DNA from 2 places in the Halanaerobium saccharolyticum subsp. saccharolyticum DSM 6643 genome. Region 1 is predicted to be linked to the other one. Evidence: riboswitches for the same ligand, from Rfam matches in the RefSeq annotation. Region 1 holds a riboswitch; the other holds the start of a gene.
What was found. A riboswitch is a leader RNA that binds a small molecule or an ion and turns the genes downstream of it on or off. The one in region 1 is predicted to bind molybdenum cofactor.
Positions count from the first base shown of each region.

Region 2: linked by a shared signal. The riboswitch ahead of HSACCH_RS11350 (aldehyde ferredoxin oxidoreductase family protein) and the one ahead of HSACCH_RS08255 (substrate-binding domain-containing protein) in region 1 are both predicted to bind molybdenum cofactor.

Region 1 is NZ_CAUI01000019.1:150,623-156,708, reverse strand. It holds gene HSACCH_RS08265 (ATP-binding cassette domain-containing protein) at 42-770, opposite strand; gene HSACCH_RS08260 (ABC transporter permease) at 757-1,461, opposite strand; gene HSACCH_RS08255 (substrate-binding domain-containing protein) at 1,552-2,379, opposite strand; molybdenum cofactor riboswitch at 2,511-2,631, opposite strand; gene HSACCH_RS08250 (alpha-glucosidase) at 2,705-4,369, opposite strand; gene HSACCH_RS08245 (MFS transporter) at 4,399-5,598, opposite strand; gene HSACCH_RS08240 (LacI family DNA-binding transcriptional regulator) at 5,654-6,086, opposite strand, start outside.
Region 2 is NZ_CAUI01000023.1:261,685-267,770, forward strand. It holds gene HSACCH_RS11350 (aldehyde ferredoxin oxidoreductase family protein) at 1-1,032, opposite strand, end outside; molybdenum cofactor riboswitch at 1,045-1,163, opposite strand; gene HSACCH_RS11355 (radical SAM protein) at 1,257-2,558, opposite strand; gene HSACCH_RS11360 (Na+/H+ antiporter NhaC family protein) at 2,769-4,142, opposite strand; gene HSACCH_RS11365 (trans-sulfuration enzyme family protein) at 4,224-5,417, opposite strand; gene thiM (hydroxyethylthiazole kinase) at 5,624-6,086, opposite strand, start outside.

The DNA.
Region 1 (6,086 bases):
TACTTAGTTCTTAAATTTATATCAAAAATTATAACTCAAATCTATACTAATTCAGCAATAGGGGTTTCAATCCCTTCGCCAAAAAGCTGAAATTTGAACTCATTAATTTCTCTGCTAATTTTTACTTTTCCTTTATGAAGTAAAGTTATATAGTCAGCTAGAAGTTTAATCTGTCTTCTATCATGGCTGACCATCACAACTGTCATTTCATCTGTTACTAGATCAGCAAAATGAGAATTAAAAAATTGGATACTTTCTTCATCCAAATTTGTTGTAGCTTCATCTACAAATAAAATTTCAGGTTCAGTAATTAAAGCTCTCGCAATAGAGACTTTCTGCTTTTCCCCACCTGAAAGAGTAAATGCTGATTGATTTAACAGTTTTTTGATTTCAATTTTTTCAGATATTTCTTTCACTTTGTTTTCTATTATCTTCGACTTATAATTACGCAGCTTTAATGGCAGAGCAATATTATAAAAAACATCACCCCGATACAAGTATGGATCTTGCCAAATAACGGAAAACTTCCTTCTTAACTCTAAATTTTCAGCAGTTTTATCAATTTTTTTACCTTTATAATATAGTTGACCCTTATAATCCTGATCAACTAAACTTAAAATATTTAATAGACTTGTTTTCCCGCTGCCATTACCCCCTACAATAAAATTAAATTTATTTTTTAAAACTACAAAATTATCAATATCCAGGATTTTCTTTTCTCTGCAGATTTTCTTAATATTTTTAACCTCAATAATTTTATCTTCTTGCATAATCTTTTCCCTCCTGCAGAAAATATGTTAGAAAATTTATTAAAAAAGATAATGTTAAAAGTATTATTCCTAATGCCAAGGCAAAAGCAAAACGACCTTTATTTGTCTCCAACGACATGGCAGTAGTTATTGTTCTGGTTACTCCCTTAATATTTCCCCCGAGCATCATAGAGACTCCAATTTCGCCCAATACTCTACCAAAACCAGCAATTATGGCTCCTATGATTCCATATCGAGCTTCTAAAATCAAAAGTTTAAATTTTTGACTGCGGCTTGCTCCCATTGATAATGCTGTTTTATATAATTTTTCATCTAGAGAAAAAATAACATTCCTAATTAAAGCAGTTATAAGGGGGGTAATTAAAATTACCTGTCCTACGATTATACCAATCGGAGTAAATAAAAGTTCTAATTCTCCCAGAACACCACGACGAGAAATTAAAGAATAAACAAAAATACCAACTACAACTGTAGGTAAACTTAAGAGAGTGTTCAAAATAATATTTACAAATTTTTTGCTTTTGAATTTCTTTCTAGCAATTAAGATGGCCAGTGGAACAGAAATAATTGAAGCAATTAAGGTTGAAGAAATAGAAATTTTAAGAGAAGTTGTTACTACATTGAGTACTTCAGAATCTATAGTTATAATTAGTTTTAAAGCTCTATATATTGCATCAGCATAATAGCCCACTTTTTGCCTCCTGTCAAACAAATTTTAAAGAGCCAGCTGTAGAGACTAATTAATCCTACAGCCAGCCATTCTTATCTATTAAATATAAGCTTAATCTACCAGATTATCTTCTTCAATTGCAGACGGATAAAATAGTTGTTTTCCGTATCTCATATAATTATTTATTAAATTTTGACCCTGTTGAGAAGTTACATAGCCTGTAAAAGCCATTGCCATCTGATAATTAACATGAGTATGATAGGCTGGATTAATTGGAATAATCCCATAAGGGTTAAATAAAGCAGGATCTCCACTATTTAATATCTCCAATTCTATATCACCACTATAAGCTAAGAAAGTTCCTCGATCAGCTAAAATGTATGCCTGGCGCTCATCTGCCATATTTATACTTGGCCCCATACCCTGACCACTTTCTAAATACCAGCTGCCATCGGGCTTAATTCCAGCACTATCCCAAAGAGATAATTCTTTCTTATGGGTACCAGAATTATCACCACGCGATACAAATTCTGTTTTCGATGCAGCTATTTTTTCTAGTGCCTCTGCAGCATTTTCAGTATCCCTAAGCCCGGCTGGATCAGAAGTTGGTCCTAAAATAACAAAGTCATTATACATTACATCTCTTCTATTTACCCCATAGCTATTTGCCACAAATTCATCTTCAGCTTCCCGGGCATGAACAAAAATTATATCAGCATCACCATTCCGTCCCAGTTCAATTGCAGCTCCAGTTCCTACGGCTACAACATCTACCCGCACATTAAACTTTTCTTCAAAAGGTGGAATCAATTCAGCTAAAAGCCCAGAATTCTCAGTACTGGTTGTAGTTGCCATTGTTAATATCTCTTGAGCAGCCGCAGCTGAACTAAAGATCAACATAAAAATAAGTAATGAAAAAATAATCTTCTTTATTGACATAATAATCCCCCTTGTTTTAATGTATTGACTTTTGATTTAATTTTAGAAAAATCAAACCCTATATTTTTAAAACACAAAAAAATAAACTCCCGGTATAATTACCGGAAGTTTAAGGCGGATTAAACATAATGCAATCCATATCGATCACTCCTTTCCATCCGGGAGGCTCAAAAGTTTCCTTTTAAACCCTATCGGCGCAGTAAGCTTAACATGCAAGTCTTAGCTTAAAAGCGCTCGGAGTTGTGCGACTATTCTTACATTAATAATATCCATATTAATTAGTTTTGTCAAGCAGTTAAAAATTTTGTTTTTAATCAATTTTAGTTTAGTAAATATAAACTCTAGCCTCATAAGGTCTCAGAGATCCTTGAAGTTCAGATTTAATGCCTTCCTGGTAGTTATTTAATATTAATTTAGCCTGCTCAAATTTTATTTCAGAATCTAATTTATAGTTAACTTTTTCTTTAGAAAAATTTAATAATACCAGCAAATTATTTTCTTCTCCCAAACGCTGGTAAGCATATATATTTTTATCTTCTTCCATTAGAATATTATATTTACCATAAGCAAATACTGGATATTTTTTGCGCAAAGAAATCAGCTTTTGATAATATTTGAAAACTGAATCATTTGCAGTTAGATCTTTTTCAACATTGATTTCTGGATAATTATTATTCATTCTTAACCAGGGCTCAACCTCAGAAAATCCAGCATATTTACTTTCATTCCAGTGCATAGGTGTGCGAGCATTATCCCGAGTTCTATAATTTGCAATCTCTAAGATCTCTTCTTCACTCATTTCTCCTTTTTCCTGAACTGCTTTAATATAACCTCTAGTTTCAATATCATCAAAAGCAGTCAAAGAATCAAAACTAATATTGGTCATTCCAATTTCCTCACCCTGATAAATAAAGGGAGTACCTCTTAAAGTATGGAGCATTGTTCCCAGCATTTTTGCTGATTCTTTACGATACTTGCCATCATCTCCATAGCGAGAGACAATTCTTGGTTGATCATGGTTACAAAAATAGAGACTGGTCCAGCCATTATTCTGCTGTAATTTATACTGCCACTGGCTCATTAAATCTTTAAGTTCTTTTAGCTCCCAATTTGTAATCTTACTCCATCCTTCTTTACGATCAAATTCAAGATGCTCAAAAGGAATAACCATTGAAAATTCTCTTCTATCCTCTTTCACAAATTTCAAAGCCTCATCTTTATCAACAAAAGGAGTTTCTCCAACAGTCATAGAATCATAATTATTATAAGTATTTTCAGCCATTTCCTGAATAAATTCATGAACCCGAGGACCATTAGCAAAATATTCATGTCCTGCTAGCCCATCTTCAGAGCCATCCGGAAAATCCTGATCTTTTGAAATTAAATTGATTACATCCAATCTAAAGCCATCTATACCCTTTTTTAACCACCAATTGATAATATCATAAATTTCCTGGCGCAGCTCAGGATTTTCCCAGTTTAAGTCCGGCTGTTTTGGTGAAAATAAGTGAAGATAGTATTGTTCCGTCTGCTCATCATACTTCCAGGCAGAGCCACCGAAAAATGACTTCCAATTATTTGGTGGGCCACCATTTTTACCATCTTTCCAGATATAATAATCGCGGTAAGGATTATCTTTGCTTTTTTTAGACTCTTTAAACCATTGATGCTCATCTGAACTATGATTCAAAACCAAATCCATAATCAATTTCATGTCTTTTTGGTGCAGAAGCTCCATTAGCTCTTCTAAATCTTCCATTGTTCCAAATTCATCCATAATATCTCTGTAATCACTAATATCATAACCATTATCATCATTTGGTGACTTATAAACAGGATTTAACCAGACTGCATCAACACCTAGTTTATCAAGATAGTCAATTTTTTCAATAACTCCTCTTAAATCACCAATTCCATCATTATTACTGTCTTTAAAACTGCGGGGATAAATCTGATAAACCACAGCTTCTTTCCACCATTTTTTATTCATATTAAAGCCTCCAGTATAATTAATTAGATTTAAGCTGCTTTTTCTGCAGCCTGGTCTGTTACTTTTTTAATCAAATTATTAATAGTCAAAAATAAAATAAATAAAATCGCTATAAAAATTGGTATTATTTCTAGAGAAATATTTTTTGCCAAAATCCCTGCCAAACCAGGTATTAAAGCCCCACCCAGACCCGCAGCAGAAATCTGCATTCCAATAGTGTTTGTTGTATGTTTTTCCCCGACTCGATAGGAAGTACTTGAAATTAAGGCCGGAAAAATTGGTGCAATTGCAAGCCCTGTTATTGCAATCCCCAACAGTGATAAGGGCTGGGATAAGTTGACTGTAATTAAAACGCTTCCAAAAAGTCCTAAAGCTGCTGCATATTTAGCAATTTTTCGGCTCAAAAATTTGTAAGCTAAAAAACCAGCCAAAATTCTACCAACTGTAAATGAGCCCCAGTAAGCACTGACCCAAAAACCGGCCAGAGCTGTGCTAACACCTCTAGATTCTGTCAATAACGTGTAAGTCCAGTGTCCAATTGACATCTCTATTCCTGTATAGATAAAAAATAATAAAATACTCAATAATGCTGGTAAATACTTTATTGTCTGAAATAATTTAATATCTTTTTGTTGCTTTTTATTTTCAACAGTAGTTTTTTTATCTTTAGGATCCTGCCAAAGAAAAAGAGTCATTGCAAAAATTGACGCTAAAATAATTTGGGCTATTCCAACAATTATATAACCCATTCTCCAGCTATCAGAATACTTAATTGCATTTGCCATAATAATTGGCCCAATCGTAATCCCTACCCCAAAACTGGCATGTAACCACTGCATTAAACCTTCGTTAAAGTTCTTTTCTACATATGTATTTAAAGCTGCATCAATTGCTCCTGCTCCTAAACCAGCAAACACAGCCAAAATGGGTAAAAGCCACCAGAAAGGAGTCAATGTATAACCGATTAAAGCCAATCCAGTTGCTAAACAGCTAAGAGACAACAATACTGCAACTCCAACTTTTTTCATAAAAAAACCATTCAAAAAACTGGAAATTAAATAACCTGTAGTTGAGCCAATCAAAATAATCCCAAGTGCATCAAGTGGCAGTTTAAAACTACTTCTCATTTCTGGCCAGGCAACTCCCAATAAACCATCAGGCAGCCCCAAAGAAATAAAAGCTATATAGATTAAGATAATTAATAAGTATTTTTTATTTCCTTTATTCATAATAACACCTTTTTCTCAGCCGAATATTTTGTAAATCTATATAAAAAAACTAAAACTAGGCTGTTTCTCTTTTTACCAGTTTTAACTCTAGTTCTTTATGATAAATATCTTTTAACTCACCATTAATAGCTTTTAATAAAACTTCAATTGTTAAATAACCAAGCTGATACATTGGCTGCCAGATGGTAGTTAATTTTAGATATTTAGCAAGTTCAATATTATCATAACCAATTACTGCTATATCAGCCGGTACTTTCAATCCTTTTTCTTCCACCGCCTGCAGAACTCCTATTGCCTGATTATCGGAGGCAGCAAAGACTGCTGTAGGCCATTTTGCTTGCGGCAGTTCAAAAATTTCCTGCATTGATTGGTAGCCATCTTCAACATAAAAATCCCCATCTTTAATTAATTTTTGATCAATTATAATATTATTTTTCTTAAAAGATTTCTTTACACCTTCTAAACGCTTTTGCCCATGTAAACTATTA
Region 2 (6,086 bases), on a different contig from region 1:
CATTCCAAGGTCATTACAAATATAGTTTGCTTCTACAATCGCATTTAAATCCTTCACACCACAGTCTGCTCCAAAAGCCCAACCTGTTTCATATTCCGGACCTTCCCCGGAACGACCATTTGGTAATTTAGTATCCCTACTACAGCGGATTGGACAAGCATAACAACCTTTATTACCCTGCAGATATCCTTTTTCCACCAGTGCTTCTCCAGATACTTCAGCAACATCTTCATAAGTAGATTCCTGAAAGTTTCTAGTCGGATAAACTCCAGTAGAATTACAAATGTTATCAAGAACTTTAGTTCCTAATGCAGGTAAACCCTCACCAGTAACTCCATCTTCTTTGAGCATTTTAGTCTGTTTCTGAACTACTTTCAGCATTTCATCCTTAAAATATTCGACCTGTTTATCCTTAGCTCTTACTACAATAGCTTTTAAATTCTTAGAACCCATAACTGCACCAACCCCGGTTCTACCGGCAGCTCGATCCTTGTCATTCATAATTGAAGCAAATTTCACTAAATTTTCTCCAGCAGGTCCAATACAGCTAACTCTAGCATCGAGAGCATCCATAGCCTCTAACAGATAATCGGTAGTTTCATAAACTCCCTTACCCCAGATTTCAGAAGCATCTTTAAGCTCAACTTTTTCTCCTTCGATTGATAGGTAAAGTGGTCTTTCAGCCTTACCTTCAAAAATAATAATATCATTGCCACTAAATCTCAATTCAGCACCAAAAAACCCACCTGAATTACTGCTGGCAATAGTACCTGTTAAAGGGCCTTTGGTAACAACCATATAACGGCCACCAGTAGATGCTGCTGTTCCAGTTAAAAGCCCAGTAGCATAAATCAATTTATTTTCGGGGCTTAATGGATCAACCTTAGGGTCAATTTCATCATACAGAATTTTTGAAGCTAAGCCTCTACCACCAAGATATTTTTTTACATTTTCACCTGAAATTGTTTCTCTAGTAATTTCCTCATTTGTCAAATCTACTCTTAAAACTTGATATTCATAAATTTTTCCCATAATCAATTATACCTCCTTTAGATTTACTCTTCTTTCCAAGCACGGGAGGCTGAGTCATTTCTTCCTCAACCCAGCGGTCTAATTTCCTTAGAAAACTCCTTAGGCAAAAAGACTCGAAGGTATATTAGTACTTATTAAACTTAACAAGTCAAATTCCTGCTTTAATTTTCAAAATATTAAAATTATTTTATTCACATTTAAAGCAGCTTTTATTTTCAATTTTATTATGGACATTGAATTACACCTCGAGCCCATAAGCAGTCTCCACAAACTGGAAACTGATTCCCGTGGCAGTCTTCTTTGTTTTCTTTAGACATTTCACAGCCTGAACATTGAGTACAATCTGAAAAAGGAAATTCTTTAACTTTTTTGCGAAATTTTTTAAAATCATCACTGTTCCAAATTTCTGAGAGCCCCGATTCTGATATTTTTCCTAATGAATATTTATTGATATGCTTTTCGCGCTCTCTAATATAAAGGTCATAACTGTGCATTAGAGCAATACAAGGACTAATCTCTCCCTGCCAGTTAACTGCAATTGAGCCATCTTCTACAAACTTACAATAGCCCCGATGAGGATTAAATGGTACCTGAGTTGTACTAATTGAGCTTGATTTTCCGCCGACTGCAGCCAGATCACGAATAATATCTTCCCTCAAATCAGTTGGAGGTAGATAAATTTCGGGTCTATGTTCAGTTCTGATTTTAGGTTGAGAGCGGCTAATAGAAAAAGAATATAATATTTCAGCTGACATATCTTCAGTATATGGAAGTAGATTTGTTAAAAAAATAAAAGAAGCCCCTATTCTACGAGCCAATTTACGCAAATCCCTAAGTTCCTCAACATTTGATTTCATAATCACATATTCGATGCCAATCTCACATTCACTTTGTTTTTTATCCCGAAGATTACGAAAATAGTTTACATTTTTAATTACAGTCTTTAATTCTGCTCCCGATCGAATATCAGCCATTGTCTCCGGCGAAGTTCCATCCACAGAAACTACCAGACTGTTAAGTCCAGCCTCCAGTAATTCTGAAGCTTTATCTTTATTCAACAAAAGTCCATTTGTAATCATCTGAGTTTTAACTTTTAGTTCAGAAGCCAACTCAATCATCTCTGCAATTTGAGGATGAAAAAGAGGCTCGCCAATCCCCCAGAATGAAACTTTTTTCAGGCCTTCAAAATCTTTTAGTCCATTTATTAATTTTTTATAATCTTCCATTTTCATAAAACCCATTTCTTCATCCCAGGAATGCCTAACACAGGTTTTACAGTTTAAGTTACAGTCACTTGTAGGCTCTACATAAACTTTTGTCAGCCGGGGATCAGCTCTTTCAATATAAATTCCATCACTATTGAATTTAATTTTAATCTCTGTTTCAGAATCAATTCCTAATTTTTTTCTGATTTCTTTTGGCAGCTCAAGTTTTCCATTTTTCAGTTTGAGCTCTAAATTTTTTGGAAGCTCTTCATTTAAACCATCACTACGCCAGAACTGTGGATTGTTGATTAAAAATTGCATTATCTACTCCTTCCTGCTAGATGTGTACTTTAAAGACAGCAAATTTAAAATTGATAAGTAGTTTTAATATTTAGATACTTATATTTTATCTTTACTGGCAACTCTTTGCAATATTTATCTGAGATTTTCAAGAAAAAAAGCCAGCCTTAGACCAAGGCTGGCTTGAAAAAATAATATAAAGACTCTATTAAACTGCAAGTCTTAATTAAATTAGTTGTTCACCACTTCCATAACTTCATCTTCTTCTTCCCAATCCCATGGTTCTTTTCTAATTAAGGAATCAGCAAATGGGATATAGATTGAGGCGATACCAATTACTGCTAATATTCCCTGATACCATAAAAGAGGTATTATTTGGAATGGACCAACTGCACCTTCTGTTAATCCCATAACAAGAAGAATCTGAGCTCCATAGGGGAGTGCTCCCTGCATAACACAGGCAAAGATATCAAGTAAAACAGCACTTCGTCTGGGATCTACTTTAAACTTAGTTGATATGTTTTTGGCTATTGGACCATTAATAATTATTGAAACTGTGTTATTTGCTATTGCTGCATCTGTGATAGCAATAAGTCCTGCTATTCCCAATTCAGCTGTATTTTTACTATTAATTTTTTTACTAATTGAATTAACAATAAACTGAAGTCCGCCAGCTTTTCTCATCATTTCTGCCAAACCACCAGTTATTAGTGAAACAAGGAAAACATTAATCATAGAAGTAAATCCATTATAAATCTCTTGCGGGAATGTTAAGAAAGTAAGATCTCCATAAAAAATCCCAATTATTCCAGATAAAACAATTCCAGAAGTTAGGACAACAAATACATTACCACCCATAACAGCAAACATTAACACAAACAGATAGGGGATAATTTTAACTAAGCTATAACTATATTCTGCAGTTTGAATAGCTTCTGGAGTTCCTGAAAAGAAAAACAAGAGAATCATAGTTATTATTGCTGCAGGAATAGCAATATAGATATTTATTCTAAATTTATCTCTCATTTTAACTCCCTGAGTTGTTGTAGCTGCGATTGTTGTATCAGAAATAATTGATAAGTTATCACCAAACATTGAGCCACCAATTACAACTGCCATAATAAATGGAAGACTAAGTCCAGTCTTATCAGCAAATCCGAGGGCAATTGGTGCTACAGCCGCTAATGTTCCCATAGAAGTACCAGTAGAAACAGATATAAAACCAGATATCAAAAATAAGCCAATGGTTATAAATTGAACAGGTATTAATGATAATCCTAAATTAACAACTGAATCTACTCCACCCATTGCGCTTGAAACTGTAGAAAAACCTCCTGCAAGCAGATAGATCATACACATAATCATTATGTTTCTTTCTCCCAGTCCAGTTAAAAATGTATTCATCTTTTCTTCCATTGTTCCCTCAAACATCATAAATGCAATAACTACACCTATTGATACAGCAACCGGCATTGGAAATTGATAAAATGCATTATTTACCCCGCGAAGATTTAATACAATTCCTGTACCTAGATAAATGGCCAAAAAGATAATAAACGGAAATAAAGCTTTAGCATTACCCTTTTTGATTTCAGTGTTTTTCAAAGTAGTTCCCCCTAATATAATGTGGTTTTAATTTAAAACTAAATATTTTTTAAAAATAAATATGTAAAACCATAAATCATTTTATATTTTTGAAAGAGCATAGCCAAGATCATCAATAATATCTTCTACATCTTCAATACCTATTGAAATTCTTATTAAACCATCCGTAATTCCTGATTCAATTCTTTCTTCTCTTGGAACTTGTGAGTTTGTCATCGATGCTGGATGCTGGATTAATGTATCAACATCCCCCAAACTAACAGCTAAAGTTGCAAGTTGAACGTTATTCATCATTTTTTCACCTGCGTCAACCCCACCTTTCAATTCACAGCTAATCATGCTGCCAAAGCCTGTTGCCTGTTTTACTGCAAGATCATACTGAGAGTGACTTTTAAGGCCTGGATAATATACTTTGTCTACTTTTTCATGCTCCTCCAAAAATTGAGCAACCTCCATCGCATTTTTTGCATGTTTTTCCACTCTAATTGGGAGAGTTTTAAGACCTCGCAAAAGAAGCCAAGCATTAAATGGACTAATAATACCTCCAAAATCTTTTAAGGTTGTTCCTCTAATTTGATCCATCATTGCTTGAGTTCCAACGATAATTCCAGCAACAGTATCTCCATGACCACCAATATACTTAGTAGCACTATGAACAACCATATCAGCTCCAAGTAAAAGTGGCTTTTGCAAATAAGGAGTCATAAAAGTATTATCAACAATAACTTTTGCACCTGCAGCATGAGCTTTTTTACTGATTGCTTCAATATCAACTAGACTCAAAGATGGATTAGCAGGACTTTCTAAATAAACTAATTTAGTATTATCCTGCAGATACTTATCTACATTATCAAGATTTGATAAATCAGCAAAAGTTACTTCAATCCCATACTTAGGTAAAGTTTCCTCCATCAAAACATGAGTTCCTCCATACAAACAATCAAGTGCTAAAATATGATCACCTGCAAATACTACCGCCATTACTGCAGCAGAAATCGCTGCCATTCCAGAAGCTGTTGCAATAGCTGCTTCGGCTTTTTCTAAGGCTGCCATTTTTTCCTCAAGTGCATTTTGAGTTGGATTTGCTAATCTAGTATAAATATAACCTTCTTTTTCTCCAGCAAATTTGGCTGCTCCATCCTTAACATTTTCAAAAGCAAATGTTGAAGTTTGATAAATTGGAGTATTATGAGCTCCAGTTTGTGGATCAGCATGCTGACCGGCATGACAACAAAGTGATTGAAAACCAAGTTTTTCTAAATCTTTTTTTTCCAAAATAAGCCCTCCCATTTAGTATAATACTTTAGAATTATTTAAAAGATTAAAAATATTAAAATAATTCAGCGACAATTAAAACTATATATTATTCAGAATAATTTGTCAATGTTTTTTGAAATAATAATTAACATATATGCTTTTTTTAGTAAAATGACTACATAAATAGAATATTAAATAATATTTTGTAATTATATTTATTAAATTTACTTATATAAATAAATTTGGTCCATAAATTCAAGCTTAAATTTGGCAGGGGTTTTTGCTTTTTTTGCTGCTTTTTCTCCAGCCAGAGAATAATAATAAACTGCTGTTTGAACTGCTTCAAATAAAGATAAATTTAGAGCTTCAGCTTCAGCTTCAGCTGCAGCAGCAAAAACACCTAAACTTGAAGCCAACATACAGCCGGTTCCCACAACTTCCCCCATTAAAGGGTTCCCTCTCTTGATTTCTTTAATCTGACTGCTATCACAAATTAAATCAACTTCAGAACTTACAACTACAACTGCCTCTAATTTTTGAGCCAGTTCCGTCGCAGTTGTATTTATTTCCGTATATTCTCCAATAGATTCGACTCCAAGAACTTCAGCTGATTTTCCAGCCAGAAAACTGATTTCAGCTTTATTCCCTTTAATAATTGCAATTTTTAGCTCAGACAATATTTTTTGA